Regions from separate parts of the Streptomyces sp. TRD_SC_5 genome, predicted to be linked through region 3. Evidence: predicted binding sites of a transcription regulator. Region 3 holds the regulator's gene; each other region holds the start of a gene.

Region 1 (9,714 bases), 1.8 Mb from region 3:
GTCGCCGAGCTCCTCGTACGCCCCCGCCTCCCGCGAAAGCACCAGCGCACACCCCGCGTCGGAGACCACCGGCACCTCCTTCGCCACGAGGTTCATGCCGTCCCTGATCGGGTTGACCAGCGCCACGTCAGCCATCCGGTACGCCGCCAGCGACCGCGCGAAGTCGTCGTCCAGTTCCATCAGCACCGGCTGCCAGTCGTCCGTCCCGTACTCCGCGTTGATCTCGTCGGCGAGCCGCCGCACCGCCGCCGTGTAGTCGCGGTACACCGCCAGGTCCTGCCGCGACGGGTAGGCGAAGGCCACGTGCACCACCCGCCCCCGCCACTCCGGCCGGTCCGCCAGCAGCTGCCGGTACGCGTGCAGGCCGCGCACGATGTTCTTGGAGAGTTCCGTACGGTCCACCCGCACCACCGTCTTGCGCTCCGGCCCGACCCGCTCGCGCAGTCTGACCAGCCACTCGTCCACGTCCTCCTGGTGCGCCCGCTCCCGCAGGAAGTCCGCGTCCGCGCCGAGTCCGTGCACGCCGACCTCCGTGCCCTCCAGGGCCTCGGCGCCCAGCACATCCACCGCGCACGCCGCGAACGCGTCCGCCCAGCGCCGCGTCAGGAACGCCACCCGGTCCGAGCCGAGCAGACCGTTCACCAGCTGGCGCGCGATGTCGTCGGGGAGGAGGCGGAAGTAGTCGACCGGCGCCCACGGAGTGTGCGTGAAGTGGCCGATCCGCAGGTCGGGGCGCAGCTCGCGCAGCATGCCCGGCACCAGGCACAGGTGGTAGTCCTGCACCAGGACCGCCGCCCCCGGCGCCGCCTCGGCCGCCAGCGCGTCGGCGAAGGCGCGGTTGTACGTCTCGTACGCCGCCCACTGCCGTCGGAACTCCGCGTCGAAGACCGGCTCCAGCGGCGTCTGGTACAGCATGTGGTGGACGAACCACAGCACGGAGTTCGCGATGCCGTTGTACGCGTCCGCGTGCACACCGGCGTCGATGTCGAGCATCCGCACACCCGCCGTGCCCGTCCCGCGCCGTACCGCTTCCCGGTCGCCGTCCCCCAGCGCCGCGCACACCCACAGCGAGGCTGTCTCTGCGTCGGACTGCCCGATCGCCGACAGGCCGGAGACGAGACCGCCCCCGCCGCGCTTGGCGTCGAGCGAGCCGTCCTCCCGCAGGGTGTACGAAACCGGGCCGCGGTTGGAAGCGACAAGAACCTGTGCAGCGTGCTCGGAGACCTGGGAGACCATGTGGCGAAACCTAGCCCGTCCTGGAAGCCCTCAAACGTGCGTACGGCCGGGCTGTGCCACAGCCGGGGGTTACGCCGCCCGCCGCGCCGCGTACTCGGCGATCTCGCACATCGGCGGCCGCTCCTCCGTGTCGACCGCATGCGTCCGCGGTACGAAGCCGGACCCGTCCTCGCCCCGCTCGAACTGCGTCAGCGCCGGCCGCACCAGGGGCCCGCGCGAAAGCCGCAGGTGAGCCGTCCGGTAGATCGTGGCCGCCATCCGCCCGAGCGCCTGCCCGTCCTGGTGGCGGTGTTTGCGTACGCCGACATCGACCTGCGCCAGCGCGTCGAGGCCGACCGTGTGCAGGGAGTCGACGAGCAGGCCCAGCTCCACTCCGTAACCGACAGGGAAGGGCAGCCGCTCCAGCAGGGAGCGGCGTACGGCGTACTCACCGCCCAGCGGCTGTACGAACCCGGCCAGCTGCGGCCAGTGCAGGTTGAGCAGAGGGCGCGCCACCAGCTCCGTGACCCGGCCGCCCTGACCTGTGGTTTCGGCCAGGGGGCGGTCGTACATCGCCTTCACGAAATGTACGTCGGGTTCCGTCAGCAGCGGCCCGACCGTGCCCGACACGAACGAGGCGGAGAACTCCTTCAGGTCCGCGTCGATGAAGCACACGATGTCGCCGCTCGTCACCAGGAGTGACCGCCACAGCACCTCCCCCTTGCCGGGGACGGCCGGTATGCGAGGCAGTATCGCGTCCCGGTGGACGACCCGTGCCCCCGCCGCCCCCGCCACCTCGGCGGTGCGGTCCTTCGAGCCGGAGTCGATGACGACCAGCTCGTCGACGAGGGGCACGGCCAGCATCAACTCGGCGCGTATCGCCGCGACGATGTCACCGACCGTCTCCTCCTCGTCGAGGGCGGGCAGCACGACGCTGACGGTGAGGCCGCGCCCGGCCTTGGCCGCGACCAGCCGGTCCAGCGGCCGGTCGGCCGTGGACCAGGACCGCTGGTCCAGCCAGCGCTCCACCTCTTCCAGCACGTGCCACTCCCTCGCTGTGATCAATCTCGCGGTGCGGACAGCCGTCTCAACCGTCCGGGGGTTCGGTTACAGTCTTGAACAACGCGGAGGACCCTCGCATGCCGGGGGTACCGCGGAACAAACGCGCCGGGTCCAGACCCGGCGCCATAGCGCTCATCCAGAGGGACAGAGGGAACGGCCCGTTGAAGTCCCGGCAACCATTCCGCCGACCGCGAGGTAACGGTGGGGAAGGTGCCAATTCCGTCTCACGGCGAAACGCGTCGTGGGGAAGATGAGGAGAAAGGGCCTCGCCATCATGGCTGTGCAGTCTGTTGAAGCTGATGCAAGCACCACGAATTCCCTGCCCGTAGACCTGGGCCCCGCAACCGCGCTTTCCTGCCGCGAGTGCGGAGAGCGATTCGAACTCGGCCCGATCTTCGCCTGTTCTTCCTGTTTCGGTCCTCTTGAGGTCGCCTACGACCTCCCGTTCGGCGACGCCGACGCGCTGCGCAAGCAGATCGAGGCCGGACCGGACAACATCTGGCGGTACGCGCCGCTGCTGCCCGTGCCCGCCGACGTGGCCCTGAAGCCGAGCCTGAACCCCGGCTTCACCAAGCTCGTCAAGGCCGACAACCTGGCCCGCGAGCTGGGTGTCACCGGGGGCCTGTACGTCAAGGACGACTCCGGCAACCCGACGCACTCCTTCAAGGACCGTGTCGTCGCCATCGCCGTCGAGGCGGCCCGCGCGTTCGGCTTCACCACGCTCTCCTGCTCCTCCACCGGCAACCTCGCCGGCGCGGTCGGCGCCGCCGCCGCGCGGGCCGGCTTCCGCTCCTGCGTGTTCATCCCGCACGACCTGGAGCAGGGCAAGGTCGTCATGGCTTCGGTGTACGGCGGCGAGCTCGTCGGCATCGAGGGCAACTACGACGACGTGAACCGCTTCTGCTCCGAGCTCATCGGCGACCCGCTGGGCGAGGGCTGGGGATTCGTCAACGTCAACCTGCGCCCGTACTACGGCGAGGGCTCCAAGACCCTGGCGTACGAGATCTGCGAGCAGCTGGGCTGGGAGATCCCGGACCAGCTCGTCATCCCGATCGCCTCGGGCTCGCAGCTCACGAAGATCGACAAGGGGCTCAAGGAGCTCATCGCGCTCGGTCTGGTCGAGGACAAGCCGTACAAGATCTTCGGCGCCCAGGCCGAGGGCTGCTCGCCGGTGTCGACGGCCTTCAAGGCCGGGCACGACGTCGTACGGCCGCAGAAGCCGAACACGATCGCCAAGTCGCTCGCGATCGGCAACCCGGCCGACGGCCCGTACGTCCTGGACATCGCCCGCCGCACGGGCGGCGCGGTCGAGGACGTCAACGACGAGCAGGTGGTGGAATCCATCAAGCTGCTGGCCGAGACGGAGGGCATCTTCGCGGAGACCGCGGGCGGCGTGACCGTCGGCGTGACGAAGAAGCTCATCGAGGCCGGGCTGCTGGACCCGTCCCTGACGACCGTCGTGCTCAACACGGGCGACGGCCTGAAGACCCTTGAGGCGGTGGCCCCGACCACGGGCCAGTCCGCCGTCATCCGCCCCAACCTGGACTCTTTCCGAGAGGCTGGCCTCGCATGAGTGTCAAAGTTCGCATCCCCACCATTCTTCGTACGTACACGGGCAGCCAGGCGGAGGTCGCGGCCGAGGGCGCGACGCTCGCCGACGTCATCGCCGACCTGGAGAAGAACCACCCGGGTATCGCGGCCCGCGTCCTGGACGACCAGGGCAAGCTGCGGCGCTTCGTGAACGTGTACGTGAACGACGACGACGTGCGCTTCGAGCAGGGCCTGGAGACGGCCACGCCGGACGGCGCGGGCGTATCGATCATCCCCGCCGTCGCCGGCGGCTGATCTCCGCTCCGCACACCCCGAGTTACACCGATTGCCCCCTCCGCAATGAAAGCGGAGGGGGCAATTCTGCATGGTTGAGCGCGGTACAGTTTGGGAAGCCCCCTCCGCTGCCTGTGCCCGGCGCATATGAGAATGCGTCCCCGCGCGACAAGAAGCAGCCAAAGTACCGGACCGAATTGTCGCCCATGTGCGCTTCGTCCGGCCCGACTTGCCCGGGAAACCTGAGAATTCTTCACTTTCGGGTGTTCCTTCATGCTCAGATTTCTCGTCCGATTGACCTGTTGCAGAGGGCAGTTGGGCGGATACATTCAGCCGCGGTCGACGCGTTCCGGCGCACGCCCTCTCCTGTCGGAGGGTGGAGGAGTCTGACCCAGGACCCGCGAAGTGCGGTCCTGTGCAAGGGCCAGAAATAGGGGAGTTAAGCCATGGCTCAGGGCACCGTCAAGTGGTTCAACGCGGAGAAGGGGTACGGCTTCATCGCGGTCGACGGTGGTGCGGATGTTTTCGTCCACTACAGCGCGATCCAGATGGACGGCTACCGCACCCTTGAAGAAGGTCAGCGAGTCGAGTTCGAGATCTCGCAGGGCCAGAAGGGTCCGCAGGCGGACATGGTCAAGCTCGCCGTCTGATTCTCGGCGCGACCGGCCACCGACGCACTCACGCATGAAGGGCCTGTACCCCACACCGGGTACAGGCCCTTCACGCGTGCCGCGCCCGCTCCGGCCGGCTGTCCACATCCGAGGGGGACGCTTGCACTCGAAGGGGTCGAGTGCTAATCATTGGCGTTAGCACTGTTAGCACTCTCCCAGTGAGAGTGACAGAAGGACCGGGCCGGTGAGGCCCGCAGGCCGGGTGGGACAAGGAAAACCACCAGGCAGGCAGGCCGTCCGTCGCGGGCGCCACTCGGTCCGGAGAATCCACCCCAGTCCGGGAGGACCACTTCACATGGCCAAGATCATCGCGTTCGACGAGGAGGCACGGCGCGGTCTCGAGCGCGGGATGAACCAGCTCGCCGACGCCGTCAAGGTCACCCTCGGCCCCAAGGGCCGTAACGTCGTCCTCGAGAAGAAGTGGGGCGCCCCCACGATCACCAACGATGGTGTTTCCATCGCCAAGGAGATCGAGCTCGAGGACCCGTACGAGAAGATCGGCGCCGAGCTGGTCAAGGAAGTCGCGAAGAAGACCGACGACGTCGCCGGTGACGGCACGACGACCGCGACTGTCCTCGCCCAGGCTCTGGTCCGCGAGGGCCTGCGCAACGTAGCCGCCGGCGCCAACCCGATGGCCCTCAAGCGTGGCATCGAGAAGGCCGTCGAGGCCGTCTCCGCCGCTCTCCTTGAGCAGGCCAAGGACGTGGAGACCAAGGAGCAGATCGCTTCTACGGCCTCCATCTCCGCCGCCGACACCCAGATCGGCGAGCTCATCGCCGAGGCGATGGACAAGGTCGGCAAGGAAGGCGTCATCACCGTCGAGGAGTCGCAGACCTTCGGGCTCGAGCTTGAGCTCACCGAGGGCATGCGCTTCGACAAGGGCTACATCTCGGCGTACTTCGCCACCGACATGGAGCGCATGGAGTCGTCGCTCGACGACCCGTACATCCTGATCGTCAACTCCAAGATCTCCAACGTGAAGGACCTCCTTCCGCTGCTGGAGAAGGTCATGCAGTCGGGCAAGCCGCTGCTGATCATCGCGGAGGACGTCGAGGGCGAGGCGCTGTCCACGCTCGTCGTCAACAAGATCCGTGGCACCTTCAAGTCCGTCGCCGTCAAGGCTCCGGGCTTCGGTGACCGCCGCAAGGCCATGCTCGGCGACATCGCCATCCTCACCGGTGGCACCGTCATCTCCGAGGAGGTCGGCCTCAAGCTCGAGAACGCCGGCCTCGACCTGCTCGGCCGTGCCCGCAAGGTCGTCATCACCAAGGACGAGACCACGATCGTCGACGGCTCCGGTGAGAGCGACCAGGTCCAGGGTCGCGTCAACCAGATCCGTGCCGAGATCGAGAACTCCGACTCGGACTACGACCGCGAGAAGCTCCAGGAGCGCCTGGCGAAGCTCGCGGGCGGCGTGGCCGTCATCAAGGCCGGTGCCGCCACGGAGGTCGAGCTCAAGGAGCGCAAGCACCGCATCGAGGACGCCGTTCGCAACGCGAAGGCGGCCGTCGAAGAGGGCATCGTCGCCGGTGGTGGCGTGGCTCTGCTGCAGGCCACGGCCGTCTTCGAGAAGCTCGAGCTCTCGGGCGACGAGGCGACCGGCGCCAACGCGGTCAAGCTCGCGCTGGAGGCCCCGCTCAAGCAGATCGCCGTCAACGGTGGTCTCGAGGGTGGCGTCATCGTCGAGAAGGTGCGCAACCTGCCGATCGGTCACGGCCTGAACGCCGCGACCGGCGAGTACGTCGACATGATCGCCGAGGGCATCATCGACCCGGCGAAGGTCACGCGCTCCGCTCTGCAGAACGCCGCGTCCATCGCCGCGCTCTTCCTCACCACGGAGGCGGTCATCGCCGACAAGCCCGAGAAGGCCGGTGCCCCCGCGGGCGGCGGCATGCCGGGTGGTGACATGGACTTCTGATCCGTCGAGGATCAGTAGCTCCATCGCTGTACTGCGGAACCGCTGTACTGCTGTACGCGACCGAGGGCGGCACTCCCATTGCGGGGGTGCCGCCCTCGGGCGTTTTCGGCGCCCGGTATCATTACGGTTTGTATTCAAACCACCACACTGGGTGATTGCGGGTGATCGTTTCTGCATGGTGCCATCGTGACCATGCGAAACCCCATGAGGATCGTCCTCGCGGCTGCCGTCACGGCTGTCCTGGCGACCGTAGGCCCGTTGTCCGCTTCGGCGACGCAGCCCGTCCGTTCCGCTCCCGCTCCGTTCCGACTCGCGGACCAACCCGTCCCCGGCCAGTACCTCGTCGCCATGAAGCCCGCGTCGGACGTCGCCAAAGCCGCACGTCAGGTCGGCGTGACCCCCCTGTTCAGCTTCACGAAAGTGCTGCACGGCTTCGCCGCCAAGCTCACGGACGCCCAACTGGCCCTCGTGCGGGCCGACCCGAGCGTGGCGGCCGTGGAGCAGGACGCCGAGGTCACCGCGTCCGGGCCCGCCGCGTCCTGGGGCCTGGACCGGATCGACCAGCGCCTCCTGCCGCTCGACGGCCAGTTCACCACCGGCGCGACCGGCGCCGGAGGCAACGCCTACATCCTCGACACCGGCATCGACTACGACCACAGCGAATTCGAAGGCCGCGCCAGGTCAGGCTTTGACGCCTTCCCGATGGAGGGGCGCTTCGGGAAGGACTGCCAGGGCCACGGCACGCACGTCGCGGGCACGGTGGGCGGCAAGACGTACGGCGTGGCCCGCCAGGCGGACCTCATCAGCGTCCGGGTCCTCGACTGTCAGGGCAAGGGCAGCAGCGTCACGATGATCGCCGGCCTCGAATGGACGGCCAAGCACGCCGCGCTGGACCCCGCCAAGCCGGCCGTACTCAACGGATCGCTCGGCGGCGGGTTCTCCCGCCTGGTGAACCAAGCCGCCACCGCGCTCTCCGACAGCGGCGTTCTGCCGGTCATCGCGGCGGGCAATGACGCGAAGGACGCCTGCGGCGTCTCCCCGGCGTCCGCACCGCGCGTGGTCACGGTCGCCGCGTCGGACGTGTCCGACGCGCAGGCCTCCTTCTCCAACCACGGCCCGTGCGTGGAGGTCTACGCACCGGGCGCCGCAATCGTCTCGGCCAAGCTCGGCGGCGGAAGCGTCGCCCTGAACGGCACGTCCATGGCCTCTCCCCACGTGGCCGGGACCGCCCTGCTCCACAACACGGTCAACCCGGGAGCCACGCCGGGCGAAATCGCGAACTGGATCGATGCCACCTCCACCAAGCAGGTGCTGTCGGGCGTCACCCCGGGCACGCCCAACAAGCTCCTGTACACGGGCGGTCTCTGACTCTCCCGTACGGCGTCCTGCCCTCCACCCCGGCCCGGGGTGGAGGGCAGGCGTCGCTCTAGCGCCGCTTGAGGTCCGCGACGAAGGCGGTCCAGGTGGCGGTCGGGAACACGAGTGCCGGGCCGTCGGGGTTCTTGGAGTCGCGGACGGGGACGATGCCGGGGTGGCCGTCGGAGACTTCGAGGCAGTCGCCGCCGTCTCCGCCGCTGTGCGTGGACTTGCGCCAGGTGGCGACCTCCAGGCAGTTGCCGCCGCTGCCGTCGCTGTAGCTCGACTTGTGCCAGGTCGCGGTGGTCAGGTCGTACTCAGGGCTGATCTTCATGCGCGTAATCCTCCGCCACTGATGTGATCAAGGCCAGGGATTCCTTGGGTGACAGCGCCATGGCCCTGACCAGATCGTAGGTCAGTTCGTGACGGGCGACCGTGGCCGGATCGTCCTCCAACTTCCCTGCCTCCGGCCCCTGGACGTAGGCGAGCGGGGGTGCATCTTCGAAAGCCATCAGTTTGAGGCCACCGTTCATCGCCGCATGGGCGCCCGCCCCGAACGGCAGCACCTGCACGATGATCCGGTGGCGTCGGACCATCGCCGCCAGGTGGTGCAGCGCACCCGCCATCTCCGCAGGCTCGCCGACCTCTCGGCGCAGTACCGCCTCGTCCAGAACCGTCCACAACAACGGCTTTGTTGGGTCGTCGAGGAGGTGCGCGCGCTCCAGTCTCGCGGCCACCAGTTCGTCGATGACCGTCTCGGTCGCCGTCGGCTGGTACGCGCGGAAGATTGCCCTCGCGTACGGCTCCGTCTGCAATAGGCCAGGGATCAGCAGCGGCGCGTACTCCTTGATAGCCGTCGCGATGGCTTCTGCCTCGGCCGCCTCCGCGAAGTGGTCCGGGTACTTCGACTTCGTGGACGCCTTGCAGTTCCGTTCGAAGAACCCGCCCGTTTCCAGGATCTCGTCTATCTTCACGGCGTACTCTGGCATCATCCGACGCGTACCGGCCTCCAGTTGACCGATGAACGAGCCGCTGACGAAGAGCGGCTGGCCGAGTTCCTCCTGGGTGAGGCCCTCCTTCTCGCGCGCGTGGCGCAGTTCCGCGCCGAGCAGGGCGCGGGGGGAGGAGGAGGGGTCGAGATCCTTTGGTCCGGGCATGGCAACTCCCTGTCGTACACGTGGGGTTGTTGGGCCGTCGTCACTGACAGGCTAGTGCCGATTCGGACACGCTGTGTGAGGAAAGCGAATACACAGAGTGCGGAGGTGCCTGGTCATGGTGGTGCGATCGTCGGAGCGGCTGCGGGCTGCGGAAGAGGTGGTGGCCCAGTTGCGGGAGGGGCTCGGGGTGGTGGCGGTGACGCTGCCGTCGCTGCGGGTGGACGTGGTGTCGCTGGCGAGCGAGGCGCCGTATCCGCTGGTGGACCTGGGGCGCTGCAACCTCGACACGGCGATGCGGCTCGCCGCCGTACTCCAGGGGCTCAAGCCGTGACGGGAGGCGAGCCGGCTGCGGGGGAGTACGCCGTCGATGTGCGGGACGGGCGGGTGGGCCGGGTCATGGGGCGCGTCGGCACGTACGTACAGCTACGGCCGCCGGGCGGGGGCCGGGAGTGGGACTGCCCGCCCGAGGACGTGCGGCCGGCTCCACTCGGGGAGGTGCTGAGGGCGCGGG
Region 2 (9,714 bases), 610 kb from region 3:
CCGCCGGCGTCCTGCTGACTCCCTTCTTCGCCCTCTTCACCCTGGTGATGGTGGTGCCGATCGGATACGCGGTCTGGCTGAGCCTGTTCACCGAGAAGCAGTCGGGACTGGGCTTCGGCGGAACGCGGACCGTCTTCAGCGGCCTCGCCAACTACACGGCGGCGCTGGGTGACCCGGCCTTCCGCGAGGGCTTCGTCGTACTCCTCGGGTACTGCGTGTTCTACATCCCGCTGATGATCGGTGGAGCCCTCGCACTCGCCCTGCTCCTCGACTCCACGCTCGCCCGCGCCCGCCGCTTCTTCCAGCTCGCGCTCTTCCTGCCGCACGCCGTCCCGGGCATCATCGCCGCGCTGATCTGGGTCTATCTCTATACGCCCCAGCTCAGCCCGGTCGTCGACGCCATGGAGGCCGGCGGCATCGGCTTCGACTTCTTCTCACCCGAAGGCGCCCTCCCCTCCGTCATCAACATCGCGCTGTGGGAATGGCTCGGCTACAACATGGTGATCTTCTACGCCGCCCTCCAGGCCGTGGACCGCTCCGTACTCGAAGCGGCCACGGTGGACGGGGCGGGCGCCTGGCGCATCGCGTTCAGCATCAAGGTCCCGCTGATCCGCGCCTCGGTCGTGATGGTCGCGCTGTTCACGGTCATCGGCTCGCTGCAGCTGTTCACCGAGCCGCTGATCATCAACAAGGGCACCGGATCATCCGTCACCTCCACCTGGACGCCGAACATGTACGCGTACACCGCGGCCTTCGACCGGGGCGACTACGGGCTCGCGGCCGCCGCCTCCGTGCTCCTCGCGCTCACCGCCGCGCTGCTCTCCTTCGCGGTCACCCGCTTCACCGGCCGGAAGGGCAAGAAGGCATGAGCTCTCCCACGACGAACAGGTGGCTGTCGAAGACCGCCGTCAACGGCGCGCTCGTCCTCGCCACGGTCTACATGCTTCTCCCTCTCGTCTGGCTGGTCACCGCCGCCACCAAGGACACCGGCGGCCTGCTCGCCGGAAACGCCTTCTCCTTCGAGGACTTCAACCTCGGCGCGAACCTCTCCGCCCTGGCGACGTACAGCGACGGCGTCTACTTCCGCTGGTACTTCAACAGCCTTCTCTACGCGGGCGGCGGCGCCGTGGTCAGCTCGCTGATCAGCGTCGCCGCGGGCTATGCCTTCGACAAGTACCACTTCAGGGGCAAGGAGAAGCTCTTCGGCGTCGTCCTGCTGGGCGTGCTGGTCCCGACCACCGCGCTCGCCCTGCCGATGTACCTGCTCGCCAGCGAGCTGGGCATCGTCAACACCTACTGGGCCGTGCTCGTCCCCGTACTGGTCCACCCCTTCGGCGTCTACCTCGCCCGGGTCTTCAGCGCCGGCTACATCCCGGACGAGGCCCTCGAAGCCGCCCGTATCGACGGCGCCGGCGAGCTGCGCACCTTCTGGTCCATCGGTATGCGCATGATCATGCCGGGCTTCGTGACCGTCTTCCTCTTCCAGTTCACCGCGATCTGGAACAACTTCTTCCTCCCCCTGGTGATGCTCTCGGACCAGAAGCTCTTCCCGCTGAGCCTCGGTCTGTACGCGTGGAACAGCAACGCCCACGGCGAGCCGGAGTTCTACCCCCTCGTCGTCACCGGCTCCCTTCTCGCCGTCATCCCCCTGATCGTCGCCTTCGTCTCCCTCCAGCGGCACTGGAAGGCCGGGCTCACCGCCGGAAGCGTCAAGTGACCGAAGAGGAGCTTGAGTTCCACCATGCACCACGCCACTGACAATCAGCCGACTCAGCCGACCCTGCTTCTCACCATGGGCCCCGGCATCGCGGAACGCCTGTTCACCGACCGCCACCGCACCCGCCTGGCCGAGCTGGCGCGCACCGACCCGTACCTCATCGCGCACGACCTCGCCGCTCCCGCGCCGCACATCGCCGAAGCCCTCGCCGAGGCCGAGGTGCTCTTCACCTGCTGGGGCGCCACCCCGCTCAGCGCCGGCGTCCTCGACGCCGCCCCGAACCTCCGCGCCGTCATCCACGCGGCGGGCTCCGTAAAGCACCACATCACCCAGGCCTGCTGGGACCGTGGAATCGCCGTGACCTCGGCGGCAGCGGCGAACGCCCTGCCCGTGGCCGAGTACACGCTCGCCGCGATCCTCTTCGCCGGCAAACGCGTCCTGTACTCCGCCGCCCGCTACCGCGCCCTGCGCGCCGACCACGACTGGCGCGCGGAACTCGACGGCGCCGGAAACCACCGCCGCACCGTAGGCATCGTCGGCGCCTCGCGCATCGGCCGCCGCGTCATCGAGCTGCTCCGCCCCTTCGACCTGGACGTCCTGCTGTACGACCCGTACGTCGACCCGCGCGAAGCCACCGCGCTCGGCGTCGAGCTCGCGCCCCTCGACGGCCTGTGCGCACGCAGCTCCGTCGTCTCGGTCCACGCCCCGCAGCTCCCGGCGACCCACCACATGATCAGTACCTGCCAGCTGGCCGCGATGCCCGCCGGGGCCACCCTGATCAACACCGCTCGCGGCTCCCTCATCGACGAGGACGCGCTGCTCCCCGAGCTGGCCTCCGGCCGCCTCAACGCCGTACTCGACGTGACAGATCCCGAACTGCCGCCCCGGGAATCGCCGTTGTACGACCTCCCGAACGTGCTCCTGACCCCTCACATCGCGGGATCGCTCGGCGACGAGCTCCACCGCATGGCCGACCAGTCCCTGGACGAGCTGGAGCGTTACGCGGCGGGCCGCCCCTTCGCGGACCCGGTCCACCCGGCGTCCCTGCACCACTCGGCCTGACCGGGCACAAACCGCATATCTTACTAAACTGGACGTGTCCCATCCCATGCTCGGGAGGCGAGGCGTCATGAAATTCGTACAGATAATCGACTACAAGACTGAGCGGTCCGAGGACATGAACCAGCTCATGGACCGGTGGGCCGAGCAGACCAAGGGCAAGCGGACCGCCACGCACAACATCATCGGCAAGGACCGGGCCGAGACCAACCACTACGTCGAGATCGTCGAGTTCCCGTCGCACGAGGAGGCGATGAAGAACTCCCATCTGCCGGAGACCGACCGCACATTCCAGGAGATGGTGGCGCTCTGTGACGGAATGCCGTCGTTCACGGACCTTGATGTGGTCCGCGACGAACAGCTGAACAAGGACCTCTGCAACCGCTTCTTCCAGGAGATCGCCGTCGGAGGCAACCTCGGCGCGATCGACGAGGTGTTCACGGCCGACTACCGCGACCACGACGTCATGAAGGAAGAGGACGTCACGGTCGGGGCCGATGTCATCCGCAGCGATGTGACCGGCTGGCGCGACGGCTTCGACTTCCGCTTCGACGTCGACAGGCAGGTGTGCGAGGGCGACGACGTGGTGACGCTGTGGACCTGGACCGGCACCCACAAGGGCGACTTCATGGGCATCGCTCCCACGGGCAAGCAGTGCACCATGACCGGCACCACGGTCTTCAGCTGCCACGACGGGAAGATCCGCGAAGGCTGGTGGCACATGGACGCCATGGGCCTGATGCGGCAGCTCGGGGCGCTCGGCTGACTCGGCCGGCTCGGCTGAACGAAACGGCGAGGCCCCCGTTCCCACCGCTGAGCAGCAGCGGGAACGGGGGCCTTTGTGCGACGTGCGACGTACGACGTCGATGTACGAACGTCAGTGGCTGTGGCCGTGGCCGCCGTGGCCGGCGTCCGCCTCGTCCTCGGCCGGCTTCTCGACGACCAGGGTCTCGGTCGTGAGCAGCAGCGACGCGATGGACGCGGCGTTCTCCAGCGCGGAGCGGGTGACCTTGACCGGGTCGATGACGCCGGCCTTGACCAGGTCGCCGTACTCGCCGGTCGCGGCGTTGAAGCCGTGGCCCTTGTCGAGCTCGCTCACCTTGGCGGTGATGACGTAGCCCTCGAGGCCCGCGTTCTCGGCGATCCAGCGCAGCGGCTCGACGACGGCGCGGCGGACGACCGCGACACCCGTGGCCTCGTCGCCGGTCTTGCCGAGGCCGCCCTCGAGCACCTTGGCGGCGTGGACCAGAGCGGAGCCACCACCGGAGACGATGCCCTCCTCGACCGCGGCGCGGGTCGCGGAGATGGCGTCCTCGAGACGGTGCTTCTTCTCCTTCAGCTCCACCTCGGTGGCGGCGCCGACCTTGATCACGCACACGCCGCCGGCCAGCTTCGCGAGGCGCTCCTGGAGCTTCTCGCGGTCCCAGTCGGAGTCCGTGGACTCGATCTCGGCCTTGATCTGGTTGACACGGCCGATGACCTCGGCGGAGTCGCCGCCGCCGTCGACGATGGTCGTGTCGTCCTTGGTGACGGTCACGCGGCGGGCTGAGCCCAGCACGTCGAGACCGGCCTGGTCGAGCTTGAGGCCGACCTCTTCGGCGATGACGGTCGCACCGGTGAGGGTGGCGATGTCGCCGAGCATGGCCTTGCGGCGGTCACCGAAGCCGGGAGCCTTCACCGCGACGGCGTTGAAGGTGCCGCGGATCTTGTTCACGACCAGGGTCGACAGGGCCTCGCCCTCGACGTCCTCGGCGATGATCAGCAGCGGCTTGGAGCCACCCGACTGGATGACCTTCTCCAGCAGCGGCAGCAGGTCCTGGATCGAGCCGATCTTGCCCTGGTGGATCAGGATGTACGGGTCGTCGAGGACGGCCTCCATACGCTCCTGGTCGGTCACCATGTACGGCGAGAGGTAGCCCTTGTCGAAGGCCATGCCCTCGGTGAAGTCGAGCTCCAGGCCGAAGGTGTTGGACTCCTCGACGGTGATGACGCCGTCCTTGCCGACCTTGTCCATCGCCTCGGCGATGAGCTCGCCGACCTGCGAGTCCTGGGCGGAGAGCCCGGCCACGGCAGCGATGTCGGACTTGTCGTCGATCGGACGGGCGTTCGCGAGGAGGTCCTCGGAGATCGCCTTGACCGCGGCGTCGATGCCCTTCTTCAGGGCAGCCGGGGAAGCGCCGGCGGCGACGTTGCGCAGGCCCTCGCGGACCAGCGCCTGGGCCAGCACGGTGGCGGTGGTGGTGCCGTCACCCGCGATGTCGTTGGTCTTGGTCGCCACCTCCTTCACGAGCTGGGCGCCCAGGTTCTCGTACGGGTCGTCGAGCTCGACCTCGCGCGCGATGGTGACACCGTCGTTGGTGATGGTGGGGGCGCCGAACTTCTTGTCGATGACGACGTTGCGGCCCTTGGGGCCGATCGTCACCTTCACCGTGTCGGCAAGCTTGTTGACGCCGCGCTCGAGGGCGCGACGGGCGTCCTCGTCGAACTTCAGAATCTTCGCCATGGAGCTTCTCTGTCCTCTCAAACGAAATGCGCCCCGGGCCGCCCGGCTGTCGCTGGGGGCCAGGGGCGCAATTCAAGCAATCTTCGGGCGAATTACTTCTCGATGATCGCGAGCACGTCGCGAGCCGAGAGGACGAGGTACTCCTCGCCGCTGTACTTCACCTCGGTGCCGCCGTACTTGCTGTACAGCACGACATCGCCGACGGATACGTCGAGCGGCAGGCGCTCGCCGTTCTCGAAGCGGCCCGGGCCCACGGCCAGGACGACGCCCTCCTGGGGCTTCTCCTTGGCGGTGTCCGGAATGACCAGGCCAGAGGCCGTGGTCTGCTCGGCGTCGAGCGGCTGGACCACAATGCGGTCCTCGAGCGGCTTGATGGCAACCTTGGAGCTGGTGGTCGTCACGGTCCGGTCTCCCCCTTCGGAGATCTCACGGGGTTAACTGATGTGGGGTGGCGACCAGGTGGATCCGTCGTCGCGGGTGCCGGACCTGCCCGTCGCTACTGTTGGCACTCACCGGTGGAGAGTGCCAACGCCGAGACTATGACGCGGTTAGCACTCGGTCAAGCGGAGTGCCAATCCGGCGCCGCCGTACGTGTTGACGACGGGCGCGCGCACGGGCTCGCGCACGGCTCGCACACGGGCCGGTCGCGGTTGGATCTCGATACCGCCAACGCCCCGGCGGACCGTCGGGTTCCGTACGACAGTGCGGTCATGCCTGCCGCCCGCAGCACTCAGGAGCACCGCCCCGTGTCCGGCTGGGGCGACGCCGCCCTCGCCGTCTTCGTACTCGCGGTCGACGCGGTGGCCTGCTTCACGGCCGTCGTCCTGCTCTGGGGCGAGGGCGCCGGCGAAGTGGCCGCGCTGATCACCTTCGGCGCTCTCGCCGCCGCTTTCGGCCTCACGGCGTACGGCTTCGGGAACGGCGGCCGGGCGATCACGGCCTGGGTCCAGCTGCTGGCCGCCCTGCTGCTCGGCGCGACGGTGCTCTACGGCGCGGCCCGGACGTACGCCGACGCGCACCCGGAGCCGGCGCCCACGCGGACGTACGACCCCGGCGGGACCGGCCACCAGTGCCGCAGCGGCGGCGACAGCAGCGAGTGCAGGGACAGCGGCGGCTGAGCGCCCCCGCCCAGCTCCCGCCCCGCACCGGCGTCAGAGGTAGTCCTCCAGCCGCGCCACGGCGAACCCCTGCTCCTGGATCCGGCGCAGTATCCGCGATGTCATCTCGGTGATCGTCGAGCCCTTGAGCTCGCCGGGCCCGCGGAAGTGCGCGAGCACGATGTCGCCGGGCCGCAGCCGGTCGCCGTGCGCGTACCGCAGGTCGTTGATCTGCATCGACGCCCCCCAGAGCACCACCGCCTCGGCCCCGCAGTCGCCCGCCGCCCGCAGCGTCTGGGCGTTGTACGCCCCGTACGGCGGCCGGAAGAGCCGCGGCCGCGCGCCGAAGCGGGCCTCCAGGCGGTCCTGCTGGCCGCAGATCTGGGCGCGCTGTCCGGCGTACGGGAGACCGGGCAGATAGGCGTGGCTGACGGTGTGGTTCTGCACCGTGCTGAGGCCGCCGCCCGCGCGCCGCAGCCGGTCGAAGTGGTCGTACCCGGGCGAGGCCACGGTGTTCGTCAGGAACATGCTGATCGGCAGATTGAGCTCGTCCACCATCCGCACGAACTCCGGATCCCGCTCGGCCCCGTCGTCGAAGGTGAGGAAGACGACCTTGTCGCGGGTGGGTACGCGGTCCACGACGAAGGGATGTTCCGGTTTACGGACCGGGGGCGCCGGCGCCGCGCGGAGCGGCGCCCGCAGTCCCCACCGCGCGTACGCCCCGGCGTGCGGGGCCGGCGGGGCGTGCGCCGCGAGAGCCTCGGACCCGGCTGCCCGCACTTCGGGGGCGACGCTGCGCACCGCCTTGCGCCCCAGCCGCTCGATCGGGTCCACGGACTGGGCGCAGCCGGTGAGCGCCAGCGCACCGGCCGCCAGCAGCCCGGCCGCCAGCCGGTGCGCGCGCCTCACAGGTAGTCCTCCAGCCTGGCGACGGCGTAACCCTTGGCGGTGACCGTCTTCATGACCCGCCGGATCATGTCCGGCATGGTGCCCTTCCAGTCCCCCTGGCCCCGGAAGTGCGTGAGGATGATGTCGCCGGGATGCAGGTCGCGGTCCCACTCCCGCCACTCCATCCGGTCGGGGAACGCCTCGGCGGCCCACAGCGGTACGGCCTTGATGCCGCAGGCGCGGGCGGCGCGCAGGGTGTCGGCGTTGTAGTTGCCGTACGGCGGCCTGAAGAGCCGGGGCCGCTCGCCGTACCGCTTCTGGATGATGTCCTGCATCCCGCAGATCTCGCGCTTCTGCTGGGCGTAGGAGAGGCCGGGCATGTAGCGGTGGTTGAGGGTGTGGTTGTGCAGGGACACGCCGCGGCCCTGCATCCGCTCGAAGTAGCCGTAGTTCTCGCGGACCAGGTAGTTGCTGAGGAACGCGCTGTAGGGGATGCCCAGCTCGCTCATCATCTTCAGCAGCTTCGGATCCTTCTCCGCGCCGTCGTCCATGGTCAGAAAGACGACCCGCTCCTTGACCGGGACGGTCGTGAAGACGGGCGGCAGCCCCGGGCCGGCGCTGAAGCCCTTGCGCGTGGTGATCTTCGGCTTCACGGCGGGTGGCGGGGGCGCGGCGAGCGGAGGGCGTGCGAGCCCCCACTTCTTGGCGGCGGCGACGCGCAGGGTCTGGGCGCGCCGCAGCCGTTCCGCGTACCCGGCCAGATCACCGGCCGCCCCCTGCCGGTCCGCCTGCTGCTGGCCGGCGGCGGGGGCGGCGGGCCGGCCCCCGCCGCCCGGCTCCGGCGTGCCGCCGGGCTCGGTGGCACATCCCGAGCCGATGGCGGAGGCGAGGAGCACGGCCAGGACCATACGGACCCGTCCGCGCCGCTTCCGTTTCATTTCTTCCTTTTGTCGTACTAGTTGCATGGCGTCGGATCCTGTCAGCGCGCGGCACCGTCGCCGGGGCGACACCGCGACCGGGCGCGCACGGTCCCCCGGCTGGCCCACAATTGACCGCGTGAACGACCTTGACGCCCCAGACCCCCTGGAATCCTTCGCCGCCCTGCGCACCGAAGAGGGCCGCGCCCTCCTCGCCGCGCTCCGCGACCACGACCCCGCGCAGGAGCTGGCGACCGCGACGCGGCTGCGCCGTGACCACCCCGCCGCACTGGTCTCGGCGGTGCTCGGGCAGGCGCGGCTGCGGCAGCGGGCGGTGGCGAAGTTCGGCGCCGAGGACGCGTACCGGATGTTCTTCACCCCGAACGGCGTCGAGCAGGCCACCCGCACGGCGGTGGCGACGTACCGCGCCGAGCGCTTCGCCGCGCTCGGCGTGCGCAGCGTCGCGGACCTCTGCTGCGGCATCGGCGGCGACGCGATCGCGCTGGCCCGCGCCGGAATCTCGGTCCTGGCGGTCGACCGCGACCCGCTGACGGCGGAGGTGGCCCGCGCGAACACGGAGGCGCTGGGCCTGTCCTCCCTCGTCGAGGTCCGCTGCGCCGACGTCACGACCGTCGACGCCTCCGCGTACGACGCGGTCTTCGTCGACCCCGCGCGGCGCGGCGGCCGCGGCCGGATCTTCGACCCCGAGGCGTACTCCCCGCCCCTGTCCTGGGCGATCGAGGCCGCCCGTACGTCCGCGCACGCCGCACTCAAGATCGCGCCGGGCGTCCCGCACGAGGCGGTCCCCGACGACGCCGAAGCCGAGTGGATCTCGGACGGCGGTGACGTGAAGGAGGCGGTGCTCTGGTTCGGCACGGCTCCGAAGGCGATCCGGGCCACCCTGCTCCCCGGCCCGCACACGCTGCTGGGCGCCGGTCTGCCTGACCCCGAGCCCGGCAGGGTCGGCCGCTACCTCTACGAGCCGGACGGCGCGGTGATCCGCTCGCACCTGGTGGCTGAGGTGGCGCGGCAGGTGGGCGGCCGCCTGATCGACGAGACGATCGCGTACGTGACGGCGGACGAACTCCACCCGACGCCGTACGCCACGGCGTACGAGATCACGGACCAGATCCCCTTCGGCCTGAAGAAGCTGAAGGCGCTGCTGCGGGAGCGGGGGGTCGGCGTACTGACGGTGAAGAAGCGCGGCTCGGCGATCGAGCCGGAGGAGCTGCGCCGCAAGATGAAGCTGTCCGGCCCGAACTCGGCGACGGTCTTCCTGACGCGGGTGGCGGGCGCCCCGACGGTACTGATCGGCCATCCGGCGCCGTAACCCCCGGCCGGCCCTGCGGGGCTTTCCCCTGCCCGGCCGGCCGGGTCAGCCCGCGTCGACCGACTCGAAGCGCCAGCGGTGAACCGCCCGCGTGACCAATCCGGCGTCGGGCTCCGGCAGTTCCGGCAGGTCGGCGTCGTACTCCGCGTCCCACCACGTCATCACGAGCACCCGGTCCTGCGGCGCCCGCAGGATCTCCCGGC
Region 3 (9,714 bases):
GGTCTCCTTCGGCATGCAGAGCGCGAAGCAGCACGTGCTGAAGATCCTTGACCGTACGCACACGCCGGGCCGGCCGGAGGCGTGCGTCGCGGAGGCGCGGGCGGCGGGCTTCGAGCACGTGAACCTTGACTTGATCTACGGCACGCCGGGGGAGTCCGACGCTGACTGGCAGGTGTCGCTGGACGCGGCGATCGGGGCGGGCCCCGACCACGTCAGCGCGTACGCCCTGATCGTGGAGGAGGGGACGCAGCTGGCGCGGCGGATCCGTCGGGGCGAGGTGCCGATGACGGACGACGACGTGCACGCGGACCGGTACCTGATGACGGAGTCCGCGCTGTCGGCGGCGGGTTTCGAGTGGTACGAGGTGTCGAACTGGGCGACTTCGGACGCGGCGCGGTGCCTGCACAACGAGCTGTACTGGCGCGGTGCGGACTGGTGGGGCGCGGGGCCCGGCGCCCACAGCCACGTGGGCGGGGTGCGGTGGTGGAACGTCAAGCATCCGGGCGCGTACGCGCAGGCGCTGGGGGACGGGCGCTCTCCGGGCGCCGGACGCGAGGTGCTTCCTGCGGAGGACCGGCGCGTGGAGCGGATCCTGCTGGAGCTGCGCCTCGCGGACGGCTGCCCGCTGTCCCTGCTGGCCCCTGCGGGCCTGGCGGCGGCGGAGCGGGCGCTGGCGGACGGGCTGCTGGCTCCCGGGCCGTTCGCTGCGGGGCGGGCGGTGCTGACTTTGCGGGGGCGGTTGCTGGCAGACGCGGTGGTACGGGACCTGGTGGACTGACCCCGGTGCCGGTGCCGGTGCCGGTGCGGGTGCCGCTGCGCGGGCTTTCCCCGACCCGCCCCTTCCCGAACTGGGGCGCTGCCCCAGCCCCCGGTCCTCAAACGCCGGACGGGCTGAAGCGGCCGAGGCAGGCAGCTGGGGCTCCGCCCCAGGCCCCGCTCCTCAAACGCCGGAGGGGCTGGATTTGCCGAGCTGGGGTGGAGGATGGCCGGGCGGGGGCCGGGTTTGCCGGGTGCGGCTCAAACGCCGTGCGCTACAGATCCAGCCTGTCCGGCGTTTGAGGACACGCCCGCAGGGCGTCCGGGGGTCCGGGAGCTTGCCCCCGGTTCCGGGAAGGGGCGGGTAGGGGAAAGCGCCACAGGCAGCCCGCACCCGCACCGCGCCTACCCGCGTCACGCCCCCGTTGGCGCCGTAACGAAATCGATCAGCTCCTCCACCCGCCCCAGCAGCGCCGGCTCCAGGTCCCGGTACGAGTGGACCGACCCCAAAATCCGCTGCCACGCCGCCCCCGTGTTCTCCTGCCATCCCAGCCCCCGGCACACCCCCGTCTTCCAGTCCTGCCCACGCGGCACCTTCGGCCACGCGGCGATCCCCACCGCCGAGGGTTTCACCGCCTCCCACACGTCGATGTACGGGTGGCCGACGACCAGCACGCTCGCGTCCGTGACCTGCGCCGCGATGCGGGACTCCTTCGAACCCGGGACCAGGTGGTCGACCAGTACGCCCAGCCGTGCGTCCGGGGCCGGGGCGAAGTCCGCGACGATCGCGGGGAGGTCGTCGATGCCTTCCAGGTACTCGACGACCACGCCCTCGATGCGGAGGTCGTCGCCCCACACCCGCTCGACCAGCTCCGCGTCGTGGCGGCCCTCGACGTAAATCCGCCCGGCACGTGCCACCCGCGCCCGCGCCCCCGGCACGGCCACCGACCCCGACGCCGTACGGGCGGGACGTGACGGAGTGGCGGAGGGGGCGGAGGGGCGTACCAGGGTGACGACGCGGCCCTCCAGCAGGAAGCCGCGCGGCTGCATCGGGAACACCCGTTGCTTCCCGAAGCGGTCCTCCAGGGTCACCGTCGGCCCCTGCGCCGTCTTCTCGCACCGGATCACCGCACCGCAGAAACCGGTGCCGACCTCCTCCACGACCAGATCGGCCTCGGCGGGAACCTCGGGAACGGGAGCGGTCTTCTTCCAGGGCGGGGTGAGGTCCGGCCCGTACTGTCGGCTGCGCATTCGCCGACGATAGCCGCCGACGGCAGCCGCAGGCCCGGCTCACGACACGTCGAATCGCGCCGCCAACGCGTCCCGCTGCGCCCGCACGTACACCGCGTTCACCACCGCCCCGTGCCCCGGCACGTACGCCGCGTTCTCGCCGCCCAGCGCCAGCAGCCGGTCCAGGGCCGCCGGCCAGCGGGACGGGTGGGCGTCCGGGCCGGCCTGCGGCGTACCCGACTCCTCCACCAGGTCGCCGCAGAAGACCACCTCGGGGCTGCCCGGCACCAGCACCGCCAGGTCGTGGCCGCTGTGCCCGGGACCGACGTTCGCCAGGAGCACCTGACGGCCGCCGCCCAGGTCCAGCGTCCACTCGCCGCACACCAGGTGGTGCGGCGCCACCAGTACGTCCGCCGCCTCCGCCGCCGCGCCCCGCTCCACCCCGTGCCGCACCGCGTCGTCCCGCAGCGCCTCGCGGTCCCGCCGCAGCAGGTCGTCGATGCCGACCGCCCCGTAGACCTCGGCACCCGCGAACGCCGCCGTACCCAGCACGTGATCGAAGTGGGGATGGGTGAGGGCGATATGCGTCACTCTCCGGCCGGGGCCGAGCATGCGCTGCGCCTGGGTCCGCAGCTCCGCGCCCTCGCGCAGCGTCGCCCCGGTGTCGATGAGCAGCGCCCCGCCGTCACCCCCGGCCACCAGGCCCACCGTCGCGTCCCAGACGGGCATACGGCGCCGCCCCACCCCCGGTGCGAGCCGCTCCCAGCCTGCCTCTTCCCAACTGACGTCCATACCGCGACGCTAGTCCCATCCCGGGGGCTCCCGCCCGCTGAACAGGGCCGTCGCGCGGTGACTCGCGCGGTAACGTGACCGGCCGCCCTTGCTAGGCGCGCACCTGCCCGCCGTACACTGGGCCGGGGACTGCTGGCACTCCCCCGCAGTGAGTGCCAGGCAAGCGCCGGACGAACGACCAGCTGGAGGTGGTGCGCGATGCTCAGCGAACGCAGACTCGAGGTGCTGCGCGCCATCGTTCAGGACTATGTGGGCACCGAGGAGCCCGTCGGCTCCAAGGCGCTCACCGAGCGGCACAAGCTCGGTGTCTCACCGGCCACCGTCCGCAACGACATGGCCGCGCTGGAGGACGAGGGTTTCATCGCCCAGCCTCATACGAGCGCCGGGCGCATCCCGACGGACAAGGGCTACCGCCTGTTCGTCGACAAGCTCGCGGGCGTCAAGCCCCTGTCGTCGCCCGAGCGCCGTGCCATCCAGAACTTCATGGACGGGGCGGTCGACCTCGACGACGTCGTGGCCCGTACGGTCCGGCTGCTCGCGCAGCTGACCCGGCAGGTCGCCGTCGTGCAGTACCCCTCGCTGACCCGCTCGACGGTGCGGCACGTGGAACTGCTCGCGCTGGCTCCCGCCCGCCTGATGCTCGTGCTCATCACGGACACCGGACGGGTCGAGCAGCGCATGATCGACTGCCCGGCACCCTTCGGCGAGACGTCCCTGGCGGATCTGCGCGCCCGGCTCAACAGCCGGGTCGTGGGGCGCCGCTTCGCGGACGTACCGCAGCTGGTGCAGGACCTTCCCGAATCCTTCGACAAGGAGGACCGGGGGACCGTTTCGACGGTCCTGTCGACCCTCCTGGAGACTCTGGTCGAGGAGACCGAGGAGCGGCTGATGATCGGCGGCACCGCCAATCTCACCCGCTTCGGGCATGATTTTCCCCTCACCATCCGGCCGGTGCTGGAGGCGCTGGAGGAGCAGGTCGTGCTCCTCAAGCTGCTGGGTGAGGCAACGGATTCAGGCATGACTGTACGAATCGGTCACGAGAACGCCCATGAAGGGCTCAGCTCCACGTCCGTCGTCGCAGTCGGCTACGGTTCGGGCGACGAAGCAGTCGCGAAACTCGGCGTGGTCGGACCGACCCGCATGGACTACCCCGGAACGATGGGAGCGGTACGCGCAGTGGCACGTTACGTCGGACAGATCCTGGCGGAGTCGTAAGTGGCCACCGACTACTACGCCGTACTAGGCGTACGCCGCGACGCTTCCCAGGATGAGATCAAGAAGGCATTCCGGCGGCTGGCGCGCGAGCTCCACCCGGACGTGAATCCCGATCCCAAGACGCAAGAGCGCTTCAAGGAGATCAACGCCGCGTACGAGGTGTTGTCGGACCCGCAGAAGAAGCAGGTCTACGACCTCGGCGGCGACCCGCTTTCGCAGGCGGGCGGCGGAGCCGGCGGCTTCGGCCAGGGCGGCTTCGGGAACTTCTCGGACATCATGGACGCGTTCTTCGGAACGGCGTCGCAGCGCGGCCCGCGGTCGCGCACGCGGCGCGGCCAGGACGCGATGATCCGGCTGGAGATCGACCTCAACGAGGCGGCCTTCGGCACGACCAAGGACATCCAGGTCGACACGGCCGTCGTGTGTACGACGTGTTCCGGTGAGGGTGCCGCGCCCGGTACCTCCGCCCAGACCTGTGACATGTGCCGCGGCCGTGGCGAGGTCTCGCAGGTGACCCGGTCCTTCCTGGGCCAGGTCATGACATCGCGCCCCTGCCCGCAGTGCCAGGGCTTCGGCACGGTCGTACCGACTCCTTGCCCGGACTGCGCCGGTGACGGGCGCGTGCGCTCGCGCCGGACGCTGACGGTCAAGATCCCGGCCGGTGTCGACAACGGGACGAGGATCCAGCTCGCGGGTGAGGGCGAGGTCGGCCCCGGCGGCGGGCCCGCCGGTGACCTGTACGTCGAGATCCACGAGCTGCCGCACGCGGTGTTCCAGCGGCGCGGCGACGACCTGCACTGCACGGTCACCATCCCGATGACGGCGGCCGCGCTGGGCACGAAGTGCCCGCTCGAGACGCTCGACGGTGTGGAGGAGATCGACGTACGTCCGGGCACGCAGTCCGGTCAGTCGATCCCGCTGCACGGGCGCGGCATCACGCACCTGCGGGGCGGTGGCCGCGGCGACCTCATCGTGCACGTCGAGGTGCTGACTCCGGCGAAGCTGGACCCGCAGCAGGAAGACCTGATGCGCCAGCTCGCGAAGCTGCGTGGCGAGGAGCGCCCCACGGGGCAGTTCCAGCCTGGGCAGCAGGGTCTGTTCTCGCGCCTGAAGGACGCCTTCAACGGGCGGTAGGCGCTCGCCTCCGAGGCGGCCGAAGCCTCGATTCGGCGCAGTGCGGAGGGCATGAAACTATGCGTTCATGTCCTCCGCACTGACCGATCTTTGCCGTTATCCGATCGTGCAGGCCCCCATGGCGGGCGGCGCATCCAGTCCTCAGCTCGTCGCCGCCGTCTCCGACGCCGGTGGTCTCGGGTTTCTTGCCGCCGGGTACAAGACCGCGGACGGCATGTACGAGGAGATCAAGCAGTTGCGGGGGCTCACGAGCCGCCCCTTCGGCGTCAATCTCTTCATGCCGCAGCCGAGCCATGCCGACCCCGCCTCCGTGGAGGTCTACCGTCACCAGCTCGCCGGCGAGGCCGACTGGTACGACACCCCCCTCGGTGAATCCGACAACTGCGCCGACGACGGCTACGAAGCCAAGCTGGCCATCCTCATCGACGACCCCGTCCCGGTCGTCTCCTTCACCTTCGGCTGCCCCACCCGCCCCGTCCTGGACGCCTTCGCGAAGGCCGGCACGTTCACCGTCGTGACCGTCACCACGCCCGAAGAGGCCCAGGCCGCCCAGTGGACAGGCGCCGACGCCGTGTGCGTACAGGGCATGGAGGCCGGCGGCCACCAGGGGACGCACCGCGACGATCCCAAGAACGACGGCACCGGCATCGGCCTGCTGTCCCTCGTCTCGCAGGTACGCGAGACCGTCCAGCTGCCGATCATCGCGGCGGGCGGCGTGATGCGCGGCGCGCAGATCGCCGCGGTCCTCGCGCTCGGCGCGGAGGCGGCGCAGCTCGGCACGGCGTTCCTGGTGTGCCCCGAGTCCGGTGCGAACGTCCTGCACAAGCAGGCCATGACCAATCCGCTGTTCGTACGCACGGAACTCACCCGGGCGTTCTCGGGACGCCCCGCACGCGGTCTCGTCAACCGCTTCATGCGCGAGCACGGCCCGTACGCCCCCGCCGCCTATCCCCAGGTGCACCACATCACCTCCGGTCTGCGCAAGGCGGCGGCCAAGGCCGGCGACGCCCAGGGCATGGCGCTGTGGGCCGGGCAGGGCCACCGCATGGCGCGCGAGATGCCGGCCGGGCAGCTGGTCGAGGTCCTGGCGGCCGAGACGGACGCGGCGCGCGCGGCGCTGGACCTGCGGGGCGCGGGCGGTGCGGCATGACGGCGCCGGTGTTCGTCGTCGACGCCGTACCGCCGAAGGGACCGTACGTACTGGAAGGCCCCGAGGGGCGGCATGCCGTCTCGGTGCGGCGGCTGCACGCGGGGGAGCACGTCGTACTGACGGACGGGCTCGGCGCGGGCGCGGCGGCCGTGGTGGTGGCGGCCGAGGGCAAGGACCGGCTCGTCGTCGAGGTGACGGACGTGACGGCGGAGCCGGAACCGGCGCCGCGCATCACCGTCGTACAGGCGCTGCCCAAGGGCGACCGGGGCGAAGTCGCCGTCGAGACGATGACGGAGACCGGCGTCGACGCGATCGTGCCGTGGCAGGCGTCCCGCTGCATCACGCAGTGGCGTGGTGACCGGGGCGCCAAGTCCCTCGCGAAGTGGCGGGCCACGGCGCGCGAGGCGGGCAAGCAGTCGCGCAGGCTGCGCTTCCCCGAGGTCGCGGACGCGCTGACGACGAAGCAGGTCGGCGCGCTGCTGGCCACGGCGGACTTCGCGGCCGTACTGCACGAGGACGCCTCGGTGGGCAGCGAGGCGCTCGCCACCGCCGGGCTCCCGGAGACGGGCTCCGTCGTGCTGGTTGTCGGGCCCGAAGGGGGCGTGTCGCCGGACGAGTTGGCGGTCTTCGCCGAGGCCGGCGCGAAGCCGTACCGGCTGGGGAGCAGTGTGCTGCGTACGTCGACCGCCGGCACCGCGGCAGCGGCGCTGCTGCTGGGCCGCACGGGCCGCTGGTCCTGAACGGGGGGCTCCGCCCCGGACGCCGTCGGGCGGATAGCATGCGGCCATACATGATCGATACCGGTACATCCTGATCCAGCTGATCCAGCTGATCCAGCCGCATCCGAGGAGGCCAGGACCATGACGGGACAACGGCAGGCAGACTGCCTGTTCTGCAAGATCGCTTCGGGGGAGGTGCCCGCGACCCTCGTCCGTGAGACGGACACGACGGTCGCGTTCCGCGACATCAACCCCCAGGCTCCGACGCACGTCCTGGTCATCCCCAAGGCGCACCACCCGGACGCCGCCGCGCTCGCCGCCGCCGAGCCGCAGATCCTCGCGGACGTGCTGACCGAGGCCGGCAACGTCGCCGCCGACGAGAAGGTGGACCGTACCGGCTACCGCGTCGTCTTCAACACCGGTTCCGGAGCGGGCCAGACCGTCTTCCACGCGCACGCACACGTCCTCGGCGGACGCGGCCTCAACTGGCCCCCCGGCTAAGGCAGCGATCCGTGTCCGCACGAGAACTGGTGGTCCTCGGCACCGCCAGTCAGGTCCCCACCCGGCACCGCAACCACAACGGCTACCTCCTGCGCTGGGACGGCGAGGGCATCCTCTTCGATCCCGGCGAGGGCACCCAGCGCCAGATGCTGCGGGCCGGCGTGGCCGCGCACGACATCAACCGGATCTGCGTCACCCACTTCCACGGCGACCACTCGCTGGGCCTCGCCGGAGTGATCCAGCGCATCAACCTCGACCGCGTCCCGCACCCCGTCACCGCGCACTACCCGGCAAGCGGGCAGCGCTTCTTCGACCGGCTGCGGTACGCCACGGCCTACCGCGAGACGGTCCGGCTGACCGAAGCGCCGGTCGCCGCCGACGGGGCGCTGGCCACCGGGCCCTCGTACGTCCTCGACGCGGTCAGGCTGTCGCACCCCGTCGAGTCGTACGGCTACCGACTCACCGAGCCCGACGGGCGCCGCATGCTGCCCTCGTTGCTCGCCGAGCACGGCATCAAGGGGCCCGACGTCGGCCGCATCCAGCGCGAGGGCCGTCTCGGCGGCGTCACGCTCGACCAGGTCAGTGAGGAGCGTCGCGGGCAGCGTTTCGCGTTCGTCATGGACACCCGGCTGTGCGACGGCGTGTTCGCCCTCGCCGAGGGGTGCGACATGCTCGTCATCGAGTCGACCTTCCTCGACGAGGAAGCGCAGCTGGCCGCCGAACACGGTCACTTGACGGCCGGCCAGGCGGCGCGGGCGGCGGTCGAAGCGGGCGTACGCCACCTGGTCCTCACGCACTTCTCGCAGCGCTACAGCGATCCCGAGGCCTTCGAACACCAGGCCCGCGCGGCCGGGTTCGACGGCGAGCTGACCGTCGCCGCCGACCTGCTGCGAGTGCCTCTCCCCAAGCGTCACTGAACGAGAAGACGATCCCTCATGCACCTCCCCAAGGCCGAACTCCACCTCCACATCGAAGGAACCCTCGAACCCGAGCTGGCCTTCGAGCTCGCCGCGCGCAACGCCGTGGTGCTGCCCCACTCCACCACCGAAGAGCTCCGCCGCGCCTACCTCTTCGACGACCTCCAGTCCTTCCTGGACCTGTACTACGCACTGATGGCGGTCCTGCGCACCGAGGACGACTTCGACCGGCTCGCCGACGCGTACCTGGCGCGGGCGGCCGCACAGGGCGTACGGCACGCCGAGATCTTCTTCGATCCGCAGGCGCACACCGCGCGCGGAGTCGGCATCGGCACGGTCGTCGAGGGCCTCGCCCGCGCCCTGGACCGGAGCGAGGAGCGGCACGGGATCTCCACGCAGCTGATCATGTGCTTCCTGCGCGACCAGTCCGCCGAGTCCGCACTGGAGACGCTGGACGCGGCCAAGCCGTACCTGCACCGGATCGCGGCCGTCGGCCTGGACTCGGCGGAGGTCGGGCACCCGCCGTCGAAGTTCCGTGAGGTGTACGAGGCCGCCGAGGCCCTGGGGCTGCGTAAGGTCGCGCACGCGGGGGAGGAGGGCCCGCCCGCGTACATCTGGGAGGCGCTGGACATCCTCGGCGTCGAGCGCGTCGACCACGGCCTGCGTTCCATGGAGGACCCGGAGCTGGTGAAGCGGCTCGTGCGGGACCAGGTGCCGCTGACGCTGTGCCCGCTGTCGAACGTACGGCTGCGGGCCATCGACATCCTGGAGGAGCACCCCCTGCGCGCGATGATGGAGGCCGGGCTGCTGGTCACCGTGAACTCCGACGACCCGGCCTATTTCGGCGGGTACGTCGGCGACACGTTCCACGCGGTGCACGAGGCGCTCGGTCTCGGCCAGGAGCAGCTGCGCGAACTCGCCCGCAACTCCTTCCGCGCGGCCTTCCTCGACCACGACGAGAAGCGCAGGCAGGCATATCTCGCCGAGGTCGACGCGTACGTCTTCTGACCGTCGTATTTCCGCGAGCTCCTGTGGGCGCCGATCGGGCACACTGGCCTGATCCCGCACCACACCACAGGAGCGCACGGTGAGCACGGTGAGCAAGCACGCAGAGGTCACGCACAACGGCGGTCAGCAGGGCGAGGCCACGCACCTCGATCCCCTCGACGGGCTCCGCGCCGCCGACGACCCCTGCTGCGACGTGTTCCTCACCGGAACGGTCTTCCTCGACATCATCTTCACCGGCCTCGACAGCGCCCCGGTGCGCGGAACCGAGTCCTGGGCGCGCGGCATGGGCTCC

The links. Region 3 encodes HrcA, which represses chaperone genes, less so after heat shock. Its sites were predicted from a motif close to TTNGCACTCNGNNNNNCNGAGTGCNAA; they were not measured.
Region 1: a site for HrcA is predicted at 4,917-4,943, ahead of groL (chaperonin GroEL). Genes of this name have one in related genera too.
Region 2: a site for HrcA is predicted at 5,828-5,854, ahead of groES (co-chaperone GroES). Genes of this name have one in related genera too.

What each region holds. Positions count from the first base shown of each region.
Region 1 covers NZ_JBWZZS010000001.1:4,063,497-4,073,210, forward strand. Annotated here, with positions in the region: gene AC1P0E_RS18920 (alpha,alpha-trehalose-phosphate synthase (UDP-forming)) at 1-1,236, opposite strand, end outside; gene AC1P0E_RS18925 (glucosyl-3-phosphoglycerate synthase) at 1,306-2,256, opposite strand; SAM riboswitch class I at 2,407-2,534, shown strand; gene thrC (threonine synthase) at 2,552-3,850, shown strand; gene AC1P0E_RS18935 (ubiquitin-like small modifier protein 1) at 3,847-4,122, shown strand; gene AC1P0E_RS18940 (cold-shock protein) at 4,548-4,751, shown strand; gene groL (chaperonin GroEL) at 5,068-6,690, shown strand; gene AC1P0E_RS18950 (S8 family peptidase) at 6,895-8,058, shown strand; gene AC1P0E_RS18955 (DUF397 domain-containing protein) at 8,117-8,380, opposite strand; gene AC1P0E_RS18960 (helix-turn-helix domain-containing protein) at 8,364-9,203, opposite strand; gene AC1P0E_RS18965 (hypothetical protein) at 9,319-9,534, shown strand; gene AC1P0E_RS18970 (hypothetical protein) at 9,531-9,714, shown strand, end outside.
Region 2 covers NZ_JBWZZS010000001.1:2,881,101-2,890,814, forward strand. Annotated here, with positions in the region: gene AC1P0E_RS13195 (carbohydrate ABC transporter permease) at 1-869, shown strand, start outside; gene AC1P0E_RS13200 (carbohydrate ABC transporter permease) at 866-1,717, shown strand; gene AC1P0E_RS13205 (hydroxyacid dehydrogenase) at 1,742-2,779, shown strand; gene AC1P0E_RS13210 (ester cyclase) at 2,847-3,542, shown strand; gene groL (chaperonin GroEL) at 3,654-5,279, opposite strand; gene groES (co-chaperone GroES) at 5,372-5,680, opposite strand; gene AC1P0E_RS13225 (DUF6234 family protein) at 5,990-6,397, shown strand; gene AC1P0E_RS13230 (polysaccharide deacetylase family protein) at 6,431-7,285, opposite strand; gene AC1P0E_RS13235 (polysaccharide deacetylase family protein) at 7,282-8,202, opposite strand; gene AC1P0E_RS13240 (THUMP-like domain-containing protein) at 8,321-9,511, shown strand; gene AC1P0E_RS13245 (hypothetical protein) at 9,557-9,714, opposite strand, start outside.
Region 3 covers NZ_JBWZZS010000001.1:2,274,423-2,284,136, reverse strand. Annotated here, with positions in the region: gene hemW (radical SAM family heme chaperone HemW) at 1-778, shown strand, start outside; gene AC1P0E_RS10535 (DUF3097 domain-containing protein) at 1,171-2,007, opposite strand; gene AC1P0E_RS10530 (MBL fold metallo-hydrolase) at 2,047-2,778, opposite strand; gene hrcA (heat-inducible transcriptional repressor HrcA) at 2,977-3,993, shown strand; gene dnaJ (molecular chaperone DnaJ) at 3,994-5,127, shown strand; gene AC1P0E_RS10515 (nitronate monooxygenase) at 5,195-6,277, shown strand; gene AC1P0E_RS10510 (16S rRNA (uracil(1498)-N(3))-methyltransferase) at 6,274-7,017, shown strand; gene AC1P0E_RS10505 (histidine triad nucleotide-binding protein) at 7,138-7,497, shown strand; gene AC1P0E_RS10500 (ribonuclease Z) at 7,509-8,414, shown strand; gene AC1P0E_RS10495 (adenosine deaminase) at 8,433-9,422, shown strand; gene AC1P0E_RS10490 (carbohydrate kinase family protein) at 9,511-9,714, shown strand, end outside.